DNA from 2 places in the Streptomyces sp. NPDC052042 genome. Region 2 is predicted to be linked to the other one. Evidence: predicted binding sites of a transcription regulator. Region 2 holds the regulator's gene; the other holds the start of a gene.
What was found. The regulator HrcA, encoded in region 2, represses chaperone genes, less so after heat shock. The targets are predictions, from matches to a motif close to TTNGCACTCNGNNNNNCNGAGTGCNAA.

Region 1 (8,901 bases), on a different contig from region 2:
GACCCCGCGCCGGACCGCCTCCCGGTCCCCGTCCCCGAGCGCGGAGCACACCCACAGCTTGTCGTCGACGGCGCTCAGCCCCGAGACCAGCCCGCCGCCGCCGCGCTTCGCGCCGAGCGACCCGTCCGTCTCCAAGGTGTACGACACCGGGCCGCGGTTCGACGCGACGAGGACGGTGGCTTCGGCAGCGCCGGACCGTGCGGCACCGGCTTCGGCGGACGGGGCTTCGTGCTCGGAGACCATGTTGCGGAATCTAGCCCGATCGCGAACCACTCAAACGCGCGAAGCCGGACGACGTCCGGCGGCATCCGGGTGGCGCACGGCCACGCCGTACGCCACCGTGCGGAACCCGGTGCGCCGGGCGCCGCCCGGCCCGCGCGGCACCACACCGCCCGTTGCCGCCCGTTGCCGCCCGTTGCCGTCCGGCAACGTCGGCGGCGTTCGACGGCATCAGGCCGCGCGGCGCGAGGTGTACTCCTCGATCTCGCGCATCGGAGGCCGCTCCTCCGTGTCCACCGCATGGGTGCGCGGTACGAAACCGTCCTCGCCGCGCTCGAACTGGGTCAGCGAAGGGCGCACCAAATGCCCGCGGGACAAGCGAAGTTGAGCGGTCCGGTAGATCGCCGCCGCCATCCGGCCGAGTGCCTGGCCGTCCTGGTGGCGGTGTTTGCGCACACCCACGTCGACCTGGGCGAGCGCGTCCAGGCCCACCGTGTGCAGCGCGTCGACGAGGAGGCCCAGCTCCACCCCGTACCCGACGGGGAAGGGCAGCTGTTCGAGCAGCGAGCGGCGTGCCGCGTACTCGCCGCCCAGCGGCTGGACGAAACCGGCCAGTCGCGGCCAGTGCAGATTGAGCAGCGGCCGGGCCACCAGTTCCGTGACGCGGCCTCCCTGCCCCGCGGCCCCGCCGGGCCCGTCGCCGAACGGCCGGTCGTACATCGCCTTGACGAACCCCACCTCGGGGTCGGTCAGCAGCGGGCCGACGACACCGGAGACGAAGTCCGCCGAGAAGTCCCTCAGATCGGCGTCGATGAAGCAGATGATGTCACCGTGCGTCACCAGGAGCGAGCGCCACAGCACCTCGCCCTTTCCGGGCAGGGCGGGTATGCGGGGGAGTATGTCGTCCCGGTGCACCACGCGGGCGCCGGCCTCCCGGGCGACCTTTGCGGTGGCGTCCGTGGAACCGGAATCGATCACCACGAGTTCGTCGACGAGCGCGACCTTCTCCATCAGTTCGCGCCGGATCGTCGCGACGATCTCGCCGACGGTCGCCTCCTCGTTCAGCGCAGGCAGTACGACGCTCACACTCCCGCGCCGAGGATCCTTCGCCCTGGCGGCGAGGAGCCTGTCCAGCGGGCGGTCGGCGACCGACCAGGAACGCCTGGTCAGCCAGCGTTCCACCTCTTCCAGCACGGTCGATACTCCCTGTATGTGATCCATCTCGCGGTTCGGACGACTATCTCAACAGTCCGGTGCTTCGGTTACAGTCTTGAACAACGCGGACGACCATCGCATGCCGGGGTCGGTCCGCCCACAAACGCCTGGAGCACCGCTCCAGTGCCATAGCGCTCATCCAGAGGGACTGAGGGAACGGCCCGTTGACGTCCCGGCAACCCCCCTGCCGACCGCGAGGTCACGGTGGGGAAGGTGCCAATTCCGGCTTGCGGCGAAACGCGTCGCAAGGAAGATGAGGAGAAAGGGCCTCCGCCATCATGGCCGTGCAGACCGCTGCGACCGCTTCAGCGAACACCGCTTCTTCCGCCGACGAGTCCTCCGTCGGCACCGCGCCCGCCGACCTCGATCTCGGACCCGCCGCGGCACTCTCCTGCCGCGAGTGCGGCGAGCGCTTCCCCCTCGGACCGATCTTCGCCTGTTCCTCCTGCTTCGGGCCGCTCGAAGTGGCCTACGACCTGCCGACCGGGTCCCCGGAGGAGCTGAGGAAGCGTATCGAGGCCGGACCGAACAGCATCTGGCGTTACGCGCCGCTGCTGCCGGTGCCCGCCGACGTCGCGGACAAGCCCAATCTCAACCCCGGCTTCACCAAGCTGGTCAAGGCCGACAACCTCGCCCGCGAGCTGGGCGTCACCGGCGGTCTGTACGTCAAGGACGATTCCGGCAACCCGACGCACTCCTTCAAGGACCGCGTCGTCGCCATCGCCGTCGAGGCCGCCCGCGCCTTCGGCTTCACCACCCTCTCCTGCTCCTCCACCGGCAACCTCGCCGGCGCGGTGGGCGCCGCCGCCGCCCGCGCCGGCTTCCGCTCCTGCGTGTTCATCCCGCACGACCTGGAGCAGGGCAAGGTCGTCATGGCCGCGGTGTACGGCGGCGAGCTGGTCGGCATCGAGGGGAACTACGACGACGTCAACCGCTTCTGCTCGGAGCTCATCGGCGATCCGCTCGGGGAGGGCTGGGGCTTCGTCAACGTCAATCTGCGCCCGTACTACGGCGAGGGTTCCAAGACCCTGGCGTACGAGATCTGCGAGCAGCTCGGCTGGCGGCTGCCCGACCAGATCGTCGTTCCGATCGCGTCCGGTTCGCAGCTCACGAAGATCGACAAGGGGCTCCAGGAGCTGATCGGGCTGGGCCTGGTCGAGGACAAGCCGTACAAGATCTTCGGCGCCCAGGCCGAGGGCTGCTCCCCGGTCTCCACCGCCTTCAAGGCCGGTCTCGACGTCGTACGGCCCCAGAAGCCCGACACCATCGCCAAGTCCCTGGCGATCGGCAACCCGGCCGACGGCCCGTACGTCCTGGACATCGCCCGCCGCACCGGCGGCGCGGTCGAGGACGTGGACGACGAGCGGATCGTCGACGCGATCAAGCTGCTGGCCCGCACGGAGGGCATCTTCGCCGAGACGGCGGGCGGGGTGACGGTCGGCGTCACGAAGAAGCTGATCGAGAACGGCCTGCTCGACCCGTCGCTGACCACCGTCGTCCTCAACACCGGCGACGGGCTCAAGACCCTGGACGCGGTGGCCGCCACTTCGCAGGCGACCGCGACGATCCGTCCGAGCCTGGACGCCTTCCGCGCCGCCGGCCTCGCCACTGCCTGACACCCACCGCGACCGAAGAAAGGCACATCCACCATGAGCGTCAAGGTCCGTATCCCCACCATCCTCCGCACCTACACGGACGGCCGGTCCGAGGTCCCGGCCGAGGGCGAGACCCTCTCCCAGGTCATCGAGTCCCTGGAGCGGAACCACCCGGGCATCGCCGCCCGTGTCCTGGACGACCAGGGCAAGCTCCGCCGCTTCGTGAACGTGTACGTCAACGACGACGACGTGCGCTTCGAGGACGGCCTGGGGACGGCGACCCCGGACGGCGCCGGCATCTCGATCATCCCCGCCGTCGCGGGCGGCTGCTGACGGACCGGCGGCTCCCCACGCCGTCGGCTGCCGCCAACGGCCGAAGATTTCCCGGCATTACCCGAATTGCCCTCTCCGAGAAGAAAGCGGAGGGGGCAATTCTGCATGGTTGAGCGCGGTAGAGTGGGGGAAGTCCCCCCAGCTTCACGTGCCGCCCGCCAATGAAAATGCGCCCGGTCACGATAAGAAGTGGCCAAAGTGCGCGATCTTCCTGAGTCATAAGTCACTTTTGCCCGGCCCGACTTGCCCTGGGATCTTATGAATTCTTCAGATCCGGGCGATCGATGCTGCCCAGAATTCTCGTCCGATTGACCTGTTGCAGGGGGCAGTTGGGCAGATACATTCAGCCGCGGTCGACGCGTTCCGGCGCACACACCCTCTCCTGTCGGAGGGTGAGTTCTGACCCGGGTCCGCGAAGTGCGGTCCTGCGCAAGGGCCAGTAATAGGGGAGTTAGGCATGGCTCAGGGCACCGTCAAGTGGTTCAACGCGGAGAAGGGGTACGGCTTCATCGCGGTCGACGGTGGTGCGGATGTTTTCGTCCACTACAGCGCGATTCAGATGGACGGCTACCGCACCCTCGAAGAGGGTCAGCGAGTTGAGTTCGAGATCTCGCAGGGCCAGAAGGGGCCGCAGGCGGACATGGTCAAGCTCGCCGTCGGCTGAGTTCGGCGCGGTCGGCCACCAACGACACCACTTTCGTGCGGAGGGCCCGTTCCCGGGGAGCACCCAGGGGCGGGCCCTCCGCATGTTCCCGCGCCGTCGGCCCTCCTGCGCCCCGGCTGCGCGGGCGCCCCGCGCCGTGCGTGCCGGGTGCCCGCGGTGCGTGCCCGGCCGTGTGTGCCCCGGCCGTGTGTGCTGAACGCCCGCCGTGCGCGCATCCGCCGTATGCACCGGTGCGCGCCTCAGTCAGCCAGGAGCACCCGGGTGCGCGTACAACCCTGCTGACCCTGCGCGCCCGGGTGCGTGTACGCGAGCGCGCGCCTTCACGCGCGCGCTCACCGGGACGCGGGGGCGTGCGGGAGCGTTCTGGCGGCCCGTTCGTACGGACCGTTCGGGGGGTGCGTCCGTCCGGGTTCAGGCGAGCCTCCCACCGCCTCCGTCCGGCGTCCGGGGTTGGCCACATCCCGAGGGGGACGCTTGCACTCTCGGGGGTCGAGTGCTAATCATTGGCGTTAGCACTCTCCGGGTGAGAGTGACAGACTTGGGCCGGGCCGGTGAGGTCCGCAGGTCCGGTGGGGCAAGGAACCACCGGTACGCAGGCCGTCCGTCGCGGGCGCCACTCGGTCCGGAGAAAATCCACCCCTGTCCGGGAGGACCACTTCACATGGCCAAGATCATCGCGTTCGACGAGGAGGCCCGGCGCGGTCTCGAGCGCGGCATGAACCAGCTCGCTGACGCCGTCAAGGTCACCCTTGGCCCCAAGGGTCGCAATGTCGTCCTTGAGAAGAAGTGGGGCGCCCCCACGATCACCAACGATGGTGTGTCCATCGCCAAGGAGATCGAGCTGGAGGACCCGTACGAGAAGATCGGTGCGGAGCTGGTCAAGGAGGTCGCCAAGAAGACGGACGACGTCGCCGGCGACGGTACGACCACCGCCACCGTTCTCGCCCAGGCTCTCGTCCGCGAGGGCCTGCGCAACGTCGCCGCGGGTGCCAACCCGATGGCCCTCAAGCGGGGCATCGAGAAGGCCGTCGAGGCCGTCTCCGCCGCTCTCCTGGAGCAGGCCAAGGATGTGGAGACCAAGGAGCAGATCGCTTCGACGGCCTCCATCTCCGCCGCCGACACCCAGATCGGTGAGCTCATCGCCGAGGCCATGGACAAGGTCGGCAAGGAAGGCGTCATCACCGTCGAGGAGTCCCAGACCTTCGGTCTGGAGCTGGAGCTCACCGAGGGTATGCGCTTCGACAAGGGCTACATCTCGGCGTACTTCGCCACCGACATGGAGCGTATGGAGGCGTCCCTCGACGACCCGTACATCCTGATCGTCAACTCCAAGGTCAGCAACGTGAAGGACCTCCTTCCGCTGCTGGAGAAGGTCATGCAGTCCGGCAAGCCGCTGCTGATCATCGCCGAGGACGTCGAGGGCGAGGCCCTGTCGACCCTGGTCGTCAACAAGATCCGTGGCACCTTCAAGTCCGTCGCCGTCAAGGCCCCGGGCTTCGGCGACCGCCGCAAGGCCATGCTCGGTGACATCGCCATCCTCACCGGTGGTCAGGTCATCTCCGAGGAGGTCGGCCTGAAGCTGGAGAACGCCGGTCTCGACCTGCTCGGTCGTGCCCGCAAGGTCGTCATCACCAAGGACGAGACGACGATCGTCGACGGTGCCGGTGACAGCGACCAGGTCCAGGGCCGCGTCAACCAGATCCGCGCCGAGATCGAGAACTCCGACTCGGACTACGACCGCGAGAAGCTCCAGGAGCGCCTCGCGAAGCTGGCCGGCGGCGTGGCCGTCATCAAGGCCGGTGCCGCGACCGAGGTCGAGCTGAAGGAGCGCAAGCACCGCATCGAGGACGCGGTGCGCAACGCCAAGGCCGCCGTCGAGGAGGGCATCGTCGCCGGTGGTGGCGTGGCCCTGCTCCAGGCCTCGGCCGTCTTCGAGAAGCTGGAGCTCTCGGGTGACGAGGCGACCGGCGCCGCTGCCGTCAGGCTGGCGCTGGAGGCCCCGCTGAAGCAGATCGCCGTCAACGCCGGTCTTGAGGGCGGCGTCGTGGTGGAGAAGGTCCGCAACCTGACCCCGGGTCACGGCCTGAACGCCGCGACCGGCGAGTACGTCGACCTGGTCGCCGAGGGCATCATCGACCCGGCGAAGGTCACGCGCTCCGCGCTGCAGAACGCCGCGTCCATCGCCGCGCTGTTCCTCACCACCGAGGCCGTCATCGCCGACAAGCCGGAGAAGGCCGCGGCCGGTGCTCCGGGCGGCATGCCGGGCGGTGACATGGACTTCTGATCCCCACGGGATCGTCAGTCCGGCACAGCTTCGCTGTCGCGCAGGCCCCCGGGACCATCTGGTCCCGGGGGCCTGCGCCGTGTCCGCGCTCTCGTATCCGTCCGGCCGGCGCCGGGGCTGCCGTCGGCGTCACGGCAGCCGGTCGAGGAGCCATGCGCAGAGTTCCTCCGTCACCAGGGTGTGGCCCTCGTTCCGGGAGGCGAGCTTGAAGTCGTCGAGCCCGCTGTCTTCGGGCGGGAGCGCCGAGATGTCCGTGTAGAGATCCTCGTCCGTGTCCAGGTCGCGGATGTCGACCGCGCTGACGGACGGTACGAAGCAGTGCGAGCGGATGCGGACGTCGGTCTTGAAACCGAGCTCCGGGCCGAGGGCGTTGAGGCCGTCGGCGAGGATGCCGAAGCCCTCCAGCGAACCTCCGGGGGCGCCGTCGATGGACGGCAGCCCGGACGTGCGCACTTCGGGGGACTTCAGCGTCGCCACGCTCGGTTTCGCGACGAGTTCGTCGTCGCCGGGCGCCTGGGTGTAGAGCGCGGTCCCGGTGACCGACGGGCCCTTGCCCTCCAGGGCCAGTTCACCGGCCGGGACATCGGTGCCGGTGCCGTCGGCCGCACCGTTGGCGACCCCGATCAGCCGCGGCCTGCGCGGCCATTCGCCGAGGTTCCTCATCTCGGCCAGGAACGCGGCGCGTTCCTCGCTCTGCGCCGGGGCCGCGTTCCATGCCGCGATGTGTCGCCACAGCAGTTGACGGGCGGCCGGGCTGTTGAGCTGGTCGGAGAGCCTGCTGTCGAGAACCCCGATGTAGTGTGCGAACGCCTGGAGCGCGATCGGGACCCAGGCGCCGCGATGCGGGCTGTCGTACGAGAAGTACAGCGCGGTCTGGTGGTCCGCGTGCTCGTGCTCCAGCTTGGCCAGTGCATGCCGGGCGACCAGCCCGCCCATGCCGAACCCGCCGACGGCGAGCGGTGTGTCGCCCCGCCGTTCCGCGATGACGCGCATGACCGCAGCCTGCACGGTCCGGGAATTGTCCAGAATCGACGCACTGCGCTCGTGGAATCCCAGGAGGATGACGTCATGCCCCCGGCGACGCAGTTCGCTGATGAGCGCGTAGTCGCCGAACTCCATGACCTCCCAGGAAACGTCCAGGCTGCTCGGCCCGGTGTTGAAGCCGTCGGCCACGATCACGGGTCGCACGAGACCCCGGTGCCCCTCGCCTTCGTACACCCAGGCGGTTCCGCCGGGCAGGTCCCACACGGTGCTGGGCGGCAGCGGAAGGGCACCGTGCGGCTCGGCGTCCCGGCGGAGGCCGGGAGTCAGGACGATGGGAGCCTTGCTCCGCAGCGCCGAGACGATCTGCTCGCGGGTCGGTTCGGACACAGGTCGTTCCCCTTTGGGCCGGTTCATCACAACTGGCGCCATGGTGATCACGTGGAGTAGCGGCCGGGTGGTGGAAGTGGATCAAACCACTCCCAGGTGGGAGTAGGTTTCGGACATATGGAGGGGTGGGGGCGCGGATGCGTGCGCCCCGGGGCGGCAAGGCGTGGGTGCGCGGCCGTGGTCCAGGGGTGCAGTTGAATGCGTTCAATTCTTCTGCGAGGGTGTTCTGCCCGTGATCTTCCCCGCCCATGGCGGAGACGGCCCGGTGGGTGGGCCGGTGAGGTCAACCGGACGGGCGGGGACGGCGGTTGGGGCGGAGGGGTGGGCGAACGGTCATGAGGACGCCCACGACGTACACCTGGAAATTCTTCGTGGACCGCAATGCGCGCAAGAAGCCGGTGCTGTTCTTCTTCTACGGCGCCCCCGACAGTTCTACGGCGCCCCCGACAGCGGGAACGCGTATGTGATGCAGCGCGCCGAGGGCCGAGACCGCCGCGATCGCCGTCGATCAACCCCCGGCTCGCGACTGAGTCGTGTCTTTCGGTTGCGGGTACGGTCGTTGTCCCACCCGCTGCGAGGAGTGCTTCGTGCCCGTGTCGCCATCGCCCGCCCTTGAACCGTTCCTCGACCTGCTGCGCTGTCCGATGTGCCATGCCGGTCTGCATCCCGACCAGGGTGCCCTGCGTTGCCGGGTCGGCCACACCTACGACATCGCCCGGCACGGTTACGTCAGCCTGTTGACCGGCACTCGCGCCACCAGCGGCGACGACGCGGACATGGCGCGAGCCCGGGACCGGTTCCTGGCCACCGGCAGGTACGAGCGCATCCGTCAGACCGTGGCTCGTCTGGCGGCCGACGCCGTGTCCGAGGGGGGCACGCTCCTGGACGTCGGGTGCGGTACGGGCTACTACCTCGCCGGGGCGCTCGACCAGCTGCCCGGTGCCCGTGGGCTGGGGCTGGACGCCTCGGTGCGTGCCCTGCGCATGGCGATCCGGTCCCATGCGCGGGCGGCCGCGGTGACCTGGGACGTCTTCCGGCCCTTCCCGCTGGCCGACGGGGTGGTCGATGTCGTGCTGGACGTGTTCGCACCGCGCAACCCGTCCGAGTTCCACCGGGTGCTGCGTCCGGGTGGCCGGCTGATCGTCGTGCGCCCCACCGCGCGGCATCTGACCGAACTGCGCAGCCGGGTGCCCGGGATGGTCGCGGTCGACCCGGCCAAG
Region 2 (8,901 bases):
GGCCCCGGGGTGATGCAGGGCTACCACGGGCAGCCGGAGACGACCGCCGAGGTGCTGGAGGAGGACGGCTGGTTCCACACCGGGGACATCGGCGAGCTGTCCGTGGACGGCTACCTCCGGATCACCGACCGCAAGAAGGACCTGATCAAGACGTCCGGCGGCAAGTACATCGCCCCGGCCGAGATCGAGGGCCGGTTCAAGGCGGTCTGCCCGTTCGTCTCCAACATCCTGGTGCACGGCGCGGCCCGCAACTACTGCACCGCCCTCATCGCGCTCGACGAGCCGACCATCCTCGGCTGGGCCGCCGAGAACGGCCTGGCCGGAAAGCCGTACGCCGAGGTGGTGGCCTCCCCGCAGACCGTCGAGCTCATCGATGGCTACGTGCAGCGGCTGAACGAGAAGCTGCAACGCTGGCAGACCATCAAGAAGTTCCGTCTGCTGCCCCGCGATCTGGACGTCGAGCACGGCGAGCTGACGCCCAGTCTGAAGCTGAAGCGGCCCGTCGTCGAGCGCGAGTACAAGGACCTCATCGACGACATGTACATGGGGGCCCGCGAGGCGTAACCGCGGAAACTCGCCAGGGCGCGGCTACATCCGCACGGCGCCCGGCGCAGCAGCGTGTCACAGCACCCCGCGGGCCCGGCTTCCGGGCCCGCAGGACCGCCGTGACAGGGGCCTTCGGACTGGTCGCGGCGTGCGGCCGGTCCGCGTTCTTCTCCGCTCACTTCGGCAACTCGCCGCTTATGGGCATGGTCCATCTGTCAGTCTGTCGTTGTCGTCAGGGCGTCCAGCGAGAACAGACAGCAACGAGAACAGCCAGAGCGAGAACAGGTCAGGAGCTGCACCGTGGGGTCCATTCCCTTGCAGCGGGACATCGTTCAGCGTCCCGGTATCACCGTCGGCCGTGCGGATGAACGGCCGGTGGCCCGTACATCTCTGCCCGGAAACCTCCTTGCCCCTTCCGCCGGTCGCCGGTTCGTGCGGGCCGCGCTCACCGAGTGGACCGAGCTCGGACTGCCCGCGGCCGCGGGCCTGGGTGAGCGTCTGGCCGACGACGCCTCGGTCGTCGCCAGCGAACTGGTCACCAACGCGGTCGTCCATGCCGGGACCGACGTGGAGCTGCTGTGCCGACTGGAGGAGGCCACCGAGGACGAGGCCGCGGCCCTGGTGCTGGAGGTCTCCGACCGCCACCCCGCCCGAGCCGTGCGCGGTGAACACCCGCAGGACGGCGGCCCGGCGGACGACGGCTCCACCGGCGGTACCGCGCCCACCGACCCGGCCGAGTACGGTCGCGGGCTCCAGCTCGTCGGCACCCTCGCCGAGCGCTGGGGCATCACCTACCGCACCGGTCTCAAGACAGTCTGGGCCCGGCTTCCCGTCGACGACTGGAACCCCTTCCCCGAACCGCCCGCCGAGACCGGATTCCAGCAGGGGCTGCGCGCCGCCGAACTGCTCGCCCCCACCGCCCGGCGTGCCCTGCGCGACGACGCGGACTGGGCCGGCCGGGGCGCGCTGTCATTCCTCGCCGAGGCGTCGGACCTGCTCGCCGGTCAGCTCGACGAGGACATCGTCGCGGCGCTCTCCGGGCAATTACTGGTTCCCAGGCTCGCCGACTGGTGCGCGATATGGCTGGAGCCGGAGAACGGAGGCCCGGCGGCCGTGCCCCGGCTCGCCAGCGTCTGGCATCGGGACGAGGCCGAGACCGGGCCTCTGCGCGCGGTGCTCGAACAGGACGCCATCCGGCTGCCCGAACGGGTCGGCACCGGTCCCGTCTGCCTGCCCTGGCCCTGGAGCGAGGAGGGGGAGAAAGAAGAGGAAGCGGAGCCCGAGGCGCACACCGGCTCCGCCCTCGCCTACCGCATCGCGTCGGGCGGCCGCACCCTCGGCGCCGTCCTCCTCGGCCGGGAGGGGGAGGGGCGCGTTCCCGACGAGGTGACCGCGCTGATCGAGGACTTCGTGCGCCGGGTGGGGCTCGCCGTCGGTGCCGCTCGCGCCTACACCCGGCAGGCCACCATCAGCCGCATCCTGCAGCGGGCGCTGCTCCCCGGCAAGGTCGCCGACATACCCGGTGTGACCAGCGCGCTGGTCTACGAACCCAGCGACGACGGGGTCGTCGGCGGCGACTTCTACGACATCTTCCCGTGCCCCGGCGACCGCTGGTGCTTCGTCCTGGGCGACGTCCAGGGCAGCGGCCCCGAGGCCGCCGTCGTCACCGGCCTCGCCCGGCCCTGGCTGCGGCTGCTGGCCCGGGAGGGCTTCGGCGTCGGCGAGGTGCTGGACCGGCTCAACCGGCTGCTCCTCGACGACGCGATGGAGGCCGCCGAGGCCGCCGCCCTCATGGTGGCCGCGGCCGGGGGCCAGCAGACCGCGGACACCGGGCAGTCCCGCTTCCTCTCCCTGCTGTACGGGGAGCTCGTACCGCTGCCGGACGGCGGTGTGCGCTGCACCCTGGCCAGCGCCGGCCACCCGCTGCCCCTGCTGCTGAGACCCGACGGCGAGGTGCGCCCGGCCGCCGAGCCGCAGATGCTGCTCGGGCTCTTCGACGACGTCGCGTACGAGAGCCAGAGCTTCGACCTGGCGCCGGGCGACAGCCTGCTGTGCGTCACGGACGGAGTGACCGAGCGGCGGTCCGGGACGCTGATGTTCGACGACGGAGACGGCCTGGCCAAGGCGCTGGCCGACTGCGCGGGCCTGTCGGCGCACGGCATAGCGGACCGGATCAAACGGGCCGTGCACGAGTTCGCCGAGCGCCCGCCGGACGACGACCTGGCGCTGCTGGTGCTCCGGGCGGGGTGAGCGCGGGCCCCGTCGTCGTGGGCGTGCGTCGTGGGCATGGCCGGGCGGTCCCGGCCGACGGGTGACAATGGACGGTATGCCTTCCGTACTGCCCGATGGTGAACGCGTGCCCGACGACGGGGCGCTGCCCCGCCATGCCCTGGAAGGCGCCGCCGGCCGCCCGCTCGGCTTCTACCTCCACGTGCCCTACTGTGCGACCCGCTGCGGCTACTGCGACTTCAACACCTACACCGCGACCGAGCTGCGTGGTTCCGGCGGCGCCCTGGCCTCCCGGGAGAACTACGCCGCCCATCTGATCGGCGAGGTCCGCCAGGCCCGCAAGGTCCTCGGCGACGACCCGCGCCGGGTCCGCACGGTCTTCGTCGGGGGTGGGACACCGACCCTGCTGCCCGCCGCCGATCTGGTCCGGATGCTGAGCGCGATCCGCGACGAGTTCGGTCTCGCGGACGATGCCGAGATCACCACCGAGGCCAACCCGGAATCCGTCGGTCCGGCGTATCTCGCCGAACTGCGTGAGGGTGGCTTCAATCGGATCTCGTTCGGCATGCAGAGCGCCCGGAAGCACGTACTGGAGATCCTGGACCGCACGCACACCCCCGGACGGCCGGAGGCGTGTGTCGCCGAGGCGCACGCGGCGGGCTTCGACCACGTCAACCTCGACCTGATCTACGGCACGCCCGGCGAGTCCGACGACGACTGGCAGGCCTCGCTGGAGGCGGCGATCGGGGCCGGTCCGGACCATGTGTCGGCGTACGCGCTGATCGTCGAGGAGGGCACCGGCCTGGCCCGGCGCATCCGGCGCGGTGAGATCCCGATGACCGACGACGACGTCCACGCGGACCGGTACCTGATCGCGGAAGAGGCGCTGTCCGGGGCGGGCTTCTCCTGGTACGAGGTGTCGAACTGGGCCCGTACGCCGGAGGGCCGCTGCCTGCACAACGAGCTGTACTGGCGCGGGGCCGACTGGTGGGGCGCCGGCCCCGGGGCGCACAGCCACGTCGGCGGTGTGCGCTGGTGGAACGTGAAGCATCCGGGGGCGTACGCGCAGGCGCTGGCCGAGGGGCGCTCGCCCGGCGCCGGGCGCGAGCTCCTCTCCGCCGAGGACCGGCGCGTCGAGCGGATCCTGCTGGAACTGCGCCTCGCGGACGGCTGCCCGTTGTCCCTGCTGAAGCCGGCCGGGCTGGCCGCGGCGGAACGGGCGGTCGAGGACGGGCTGCTGTGGCGTGAGCCGTACGGGCAGGGGCGCGCGGTGCTCACCCTGCGCGGGCGGCTGCTGGCCGATGCGGTGGTGCGGGACCTGGTGGACTGAGAGGGCGGGTGGCCGGGCGCGGGTGCGCCCCGGTGGGCCGCGCCTCCGAATCCGGCCCTACAGGGACCGGGGGCCGTCCGCCCGTTCCGTGACCGGGCTCGGCCCCTCAAACGCCGGATTCGGGGGCCGTCACGAAGTCGATCAGATGTTCCACCGAGCCCAGCAGAGTCGGCTCCAGGTCCCGGTACGAGCGCACCGAGGACAGGATGCGCTGCCAGGCGGCGCCGGTGTTCTCCTCCCAGCCCAGTGCCCGGCACACCCCGGTCTTCCAGTCCTGGCCGCGCGGCACCACCGGCCAGGAGGCGATGCCCACGGACGACGGCTTCACCGCCTCCCACACGTCGATGTAGGGGTGGCCGACCACCAGGACGTTCGCGTCCGACACCTGTTCCGCGATCCGGGACTCCTTGGAGCCGGGGACCAGGTGGTCCACCAGGACGCCGAGCCGGGCGTCCGGGCCGGGGGAGAACTCGCGCACGACGGCGGGAAGGTCGTCGACGCCCTCCAGGTACTCGACGACCACGCCCTCGATCCGCAGATCGTCGCCCCAGACCCGCTCGACCAGTTCGGCGTCGTGCCGGCCCTCCACATAGATCCGCCCCGCGCGGGCGACCCGGGCGCGCGCCCCGGGGACCGCGAGCGAACCGGAGGCCGTGCGCGCGGGGCGTGCCGGGGCCGCCGCCTTCGGCCGCACCAGCGTGACCACGGTGCCCTCCAGCAGGAAGCCGCGCGGTTCCATCGGGAAGACCCGGTGCTTGCCGAAACGGTCCTCCAGGGTCACCGTCGGCCCCTGGGCCGTCTTCTCGCAGCGGATGACCGCGCCGCAGAACCCGGTGGAGACCTCCTCCACGACCAGATCGGTTTCGGCGGGGACCTCGGGGACGGGGGCGGACCTCTTCCACGGCGGGGTCAGGTCCGGCTGGTAGCTGCGCATCGCACGACGATAGGACGGGAACGGCTCACGACACGCCGAAGGCCCCGCCTTCCCGCCATCCTTCAGACGCCCGCCGGCCCTCCGTGCAGCGCCGCCAGCCGGTCGCGCTGGTCCCGGACGAACGCGGCGTCCACCACCGCCCCGTGCCCCGGCACGTACACAGCGTCCTCGCCGCCCAGTGCCAGCAGCCGGTCCAACGCGGCCGGCCAGCGGGCCGGGACCGCGTCCGGGCCGGCCTGCGGTTCGCCGGACTCCTCGACCAGGTCGCCGCAGAACACCACGGTGGGGGAGCCGGGGACCACTGCCACCAGATCGTGGCCGCTGTGCGCGGGACCCAGATTCGCCAACAGCACCCGACGGCCGCCGCCCAGATCGAGCGTCAGCTCGTCGCGCACCTCGTGACGCGGCGCCACCAGCGCCGCGGCGGCCTCGGCCGCGTCGGGCCCGGGCACCCCGTGGCGCACCGCGTCGTCGCGCAGGGCGGCCGCCCCGTCCCCGCTGCCGAGCAGGTCCGTCAGGCCGGCCGCGCCGTACACCCGGACGTCCCCGGCCTCCCGGGTGCCCGGGAACGCCGCGGTGCCCAGGACATGATCGAAATGGGGGTGGCTGAGTGCGATATGCGTCACCTCCCGGCCGAGCAGGGCCCGTGCCCCGTCCCGGATCCCGGCGCCCTCGCGGAGCGTGGACCCGGTGTCGAGGAGCAGCACGCCCCGCGCACCCGCCACCAGCGCGGTCGTCGCGTCCCAGCCGGGAAGGCGGCGCCGGCCCATACCGTGACCGATCCGCTCCCAGCCGAACTCTTCCCAAGAGGTGTCCATACCGGGACGCTATCGGCAACGGCCCGCGTGGTCTCGCGACCGCGTGGCCGGTCACCCTTGCTAGGCCCCCAGTCGACCGCCGTACACTGACCGGGGGGTGGCTGGCACTCGGGCCGACAGAGTGCCAGGAGGACCCCTGGGGAAGGAACCGGGCACGGCCCCGGAACCGTCGATGAAACCACCTGGAGGTGCGCGCAATGCTCAGCGAACGCAGACTCGAAGTGCTGCGCGCCATCGTTCAGGACTACGTGGGGACCGAGGAGCCCGTCGGTTCCAAGGCACTCACCGAGCGGCACAAGCTCGGGGTCTCCCCGGCGACCGTTCGCAACGACATGGCGGTCCTGGAGGACGAGGGCTTCATCGCCCAGCCCCATACCAGCGCCGGCCGTATCCCCACGGACAAGGGCTACCGGCTCTTCGTCGACAGGCTCGCGGGCGTCAAGCCCCTCTCGTCGCCGGAGCGCCGCGCCATCCACAACCTCCTCGACGGCGCGGTCGACCTCGACGACGTCGTGAGCCGCACCGTCCGGCTGCTCGCCCAGCTGACCCGGCAGGTCGCCATCGTGCAGTACCCCTCGTTGACCCGGTCGACGGTGCGGCACGTGGAACTGCTCTCGCTGGCCCCCGCCCGGCTGATGCTCGTGCTGATCACGGACACCGGCAGGGTCGAACAGCGCATGATCGACTGCCCCGGCCCGCTCGGCGAGGCCGTGCTGGCCGATCTGCGGGCCCGCCTCAACAGCCGGGTCGTCGGACGCCGTTTCTCGGACGTCCCGCAGTTGGTGCAGGACCTGCCGGAATCCTTCGAGAGCGAGGACCGGGGGGCCGTGTCCGCCGTGCTCTCCACCCTGCTCGAAACCCTGGTCGAGGACACGGAGGAGCGCCTGATGATCGGCGGCACCTCCAATCTCACCCGCTTCGGACACGACTTCCCCGTGATGATCCGGCCGGTGCTGGAGGCGCTGGAGGAGCAGGTCGTGCTGCTGAAGCTGCTCGGCGAGGCCACGGACTCGGGCATGACCGTACGTATCGGACACGAGAACCCTCATGAGGGGCTCACCTCCGCGTCCGTCGTCACGGTCGGCTACGGTTCGGGCGACGAGGCCGTCGCCAAACTCGGCGTGGTCGGACCGACCCGCATGGACTACCCCGGAACGATGGGAGCGGTACGCGCAGTGGCACGTTACGTCGGACAGATCCTGGCGGAGTCGTAAGTGGCCACGGACTACTACGCCGTACTCGGCGTACGCCGCGACGCGTCCCAGGACGAGATCAAGAAGGCGTTCCGGAAGCTCGCCCGCGAGCTTCATCCGGACGTGAATCCCGATCCGAAGACCCAGGAGCGGTTCAAGGAGATCAACGCCGCCTACGAGGTGTTGTCGGATCCGCAGAAGAAGCAGGTCTACGACCTCGGCGGCGACCCGCTCTCCGCCTCCGGCGGCGGTGGCGGCGCGGGCGGCTTCGGACAGGGCGGCTTCGGCAACTTCTCCGACATCATGGACGCGTTCTTCGGCACGTCGGCGCAGCGCGGGCCCCGTTCGCGCACCCGGCGCGGCCAGGACGCGATGATCCGGCTGGAGATCGACCTCGCCGAAGCGGCGTTCGGCACCACCAAGGACATCCAGGTCGACACGGCCGTCGTCTGCACCACGTGCAGCGGCGAGGGCGCCGCACCCGGCACCTCCGCCCAGACCTGTGACATGTGCCGCGGACGCGGCGAGGTCTCGCAGGTCACCCGGTCCTTCCTCGGCCAGGTCATGACCTCGCGGCCCTGCCCGCAGTGCCAGGGCTTCGGCACGGTCGTGCCGACCCCGTGCCCGGAATGCGCCGGGGACGGCCGCGTCCGGTCGCGCCGCACGCTCACCGTGAAGATCCCCGCGGGCGTCGACAACGGCACCCGCATCCAACTCGCGGGCGAGGGAGAGGTCGGCCCCGGCGGCGGCCCGGCCGGTGACCTGTACGTGGAGATCCACGAACTGCCGCACCCGGTGTTCCAGCGCCGCGGCGACGATCTGCACTGCACCGTCACCATCCCCATGACGGCGGGCGCGCTCGGCACGAAGGTTCCGCTGGAGACGCTCGACGGCCTGGAGGAGGTCGACATCCGGCCCGGTACCCAGTCCGGCCAGTCGGTCCCGCTGCACGGACGCGGCATCACCCATCTGAGGGGCGGCGGACGCGGCGACCTGATCGTGCACGTCGAGGTGATGACCCCCACGAAGCTCGACGCGGAGCAGGAGCGACTGCTGCGCGACCTGGCGAAGATGCGCGGCGAGGAACGGCCCACCGGCCAGTTCCAGCCGGGCCAGCAGGGCCTGTTCTCCCGGCTGAAGGACGCCTTCAACGGCCGCTGACGGGGCTGGGGCGCACGGGGTCGTTCCGTGCGCCCCTTCGTGCCCTTCCGCGGTCTTCGTGTGCCGTTCTCCCGCCGCCGGAGAACGGCGCACGGCCGCGTCCCCGTGCACGCCGGGGCGCACAAGTCGTGACACGATGCGGTCATGTCATCCGTGTTGACCGGTCTCTGCCGGTATCCGATCGTGCAGGCGCCGATGGCGGGAGGCGCGTCCCGCCCGGAGCTCGCCGCCGCCGTCTCGGAAGCGGGCGGGCTGGGCTTCCTCGCCGCCGGATACAAGACGGCCGACGGCATGTACAACGAGATCAAGCGGCTGCGCACGCTGACGGGCCGGCCCTTCGGCGTCAATCTCTTCATGCCGCAGCCCGCCGTCGCCGACCCGAGCGCCGTCGACGTGTACCGGCAGCAGCTCGCGGGCGAGGGCTCCTGGTACGAGACCCCGCTCGGCGACCCGGACTCCGCCGGGGGCGACGACGGCTACGAGGCCAAGCTCGCCGTACTCCTGGACGCCCCCGTCCCGGCCGTCTCGTTCACCTTCGGCTGCCCGACCCGCGACACCCTCGACGCGCTCGCCGGCGTCGGCACGTACACCATCGTGACGGTGACCACGCCCGAGGAGGCCCAGGCGGCCCAGTGGGCGGGCGCCGACGCGGTCTGCGTGCAGGGCGTGGAAGCGGGCGGACACCAGTCC

Region 1: groL (chaperonin GroEL) is a predicted target of HrcA. The motif match lies at 4,500-4,526, and genes of this name have one in related genera.

The regions. Positions count from the first base shown of each region.
Region 1 is NZ_JBIUBU010000002.1:20,498-29,398, forward strand. Features, by position in the region: gene ACIHCL_RS05370 (trehalose-6-phosphate synthase) at 1-243, opposite strand, end outside; gene ACIHCL_RS05375 (glucosyl-3-phosphoglycerate synthase) at 451-1,413, opposite strand; SAM riboswitch class I at 1,567-1,694, shown strand; gene thrC (threonine synthase) at 1,713-3,050, shown strand; gene ACIHCL_RS05385 (MoaD/ThiS family protein) at 3,084-3,362, shown strand; gene ACIHCL_RS05390 (cold-shock protein) at 3,820-4,026, shown strand; gene groL (chaperonin GroEL) at 4,688-6,310, shown strand; gene ACIHCL_RS05400 (esterase/lipase family protein) at 6,440-7,681, opposite strand; gene ACIHCL_RS05405 (hypothetical protein) at 8,017-8,148, shown strand; gene ACIHCL_RS05410 (putative RNA methyltransferase) at 8,269-8,901, shown strand, end outside.
Region 2 is NZ_JBIUBU010000001.1:775,010-783,910, reverse strand. Features, by position in the region: gene ACIHCL_RS03400 (AMP-dependent synthetase/ligase) at 1-564, shown strand, start outside; gene ACIHCL_RS03395 (SpoIIE family protein phosphatase) at 862-2,796, shown strand; gene hemW (radical SAM family heme chaperone HemW) at 2,873-4,105, shown strand; gene ACIHCL_RS03385 (DUF3097 domain-containing protein) at 4,212-5,039, opposite strand; gene ACIHCL_RS03380 (MBL fold metallo-hydrolase) at 5,102-5,857, opposite strand; gene hrcA (heat-inducible transcriptional repressor HrcA) at 6,055-7,071, shown strand; gene dnaJ (molecular chaperone DnaJ) at 7,072-8,211, shown strand; gene ACIHCL_RS03365 (nitronate monooxygenase) at 8,356-8,901, shown strand, end outside.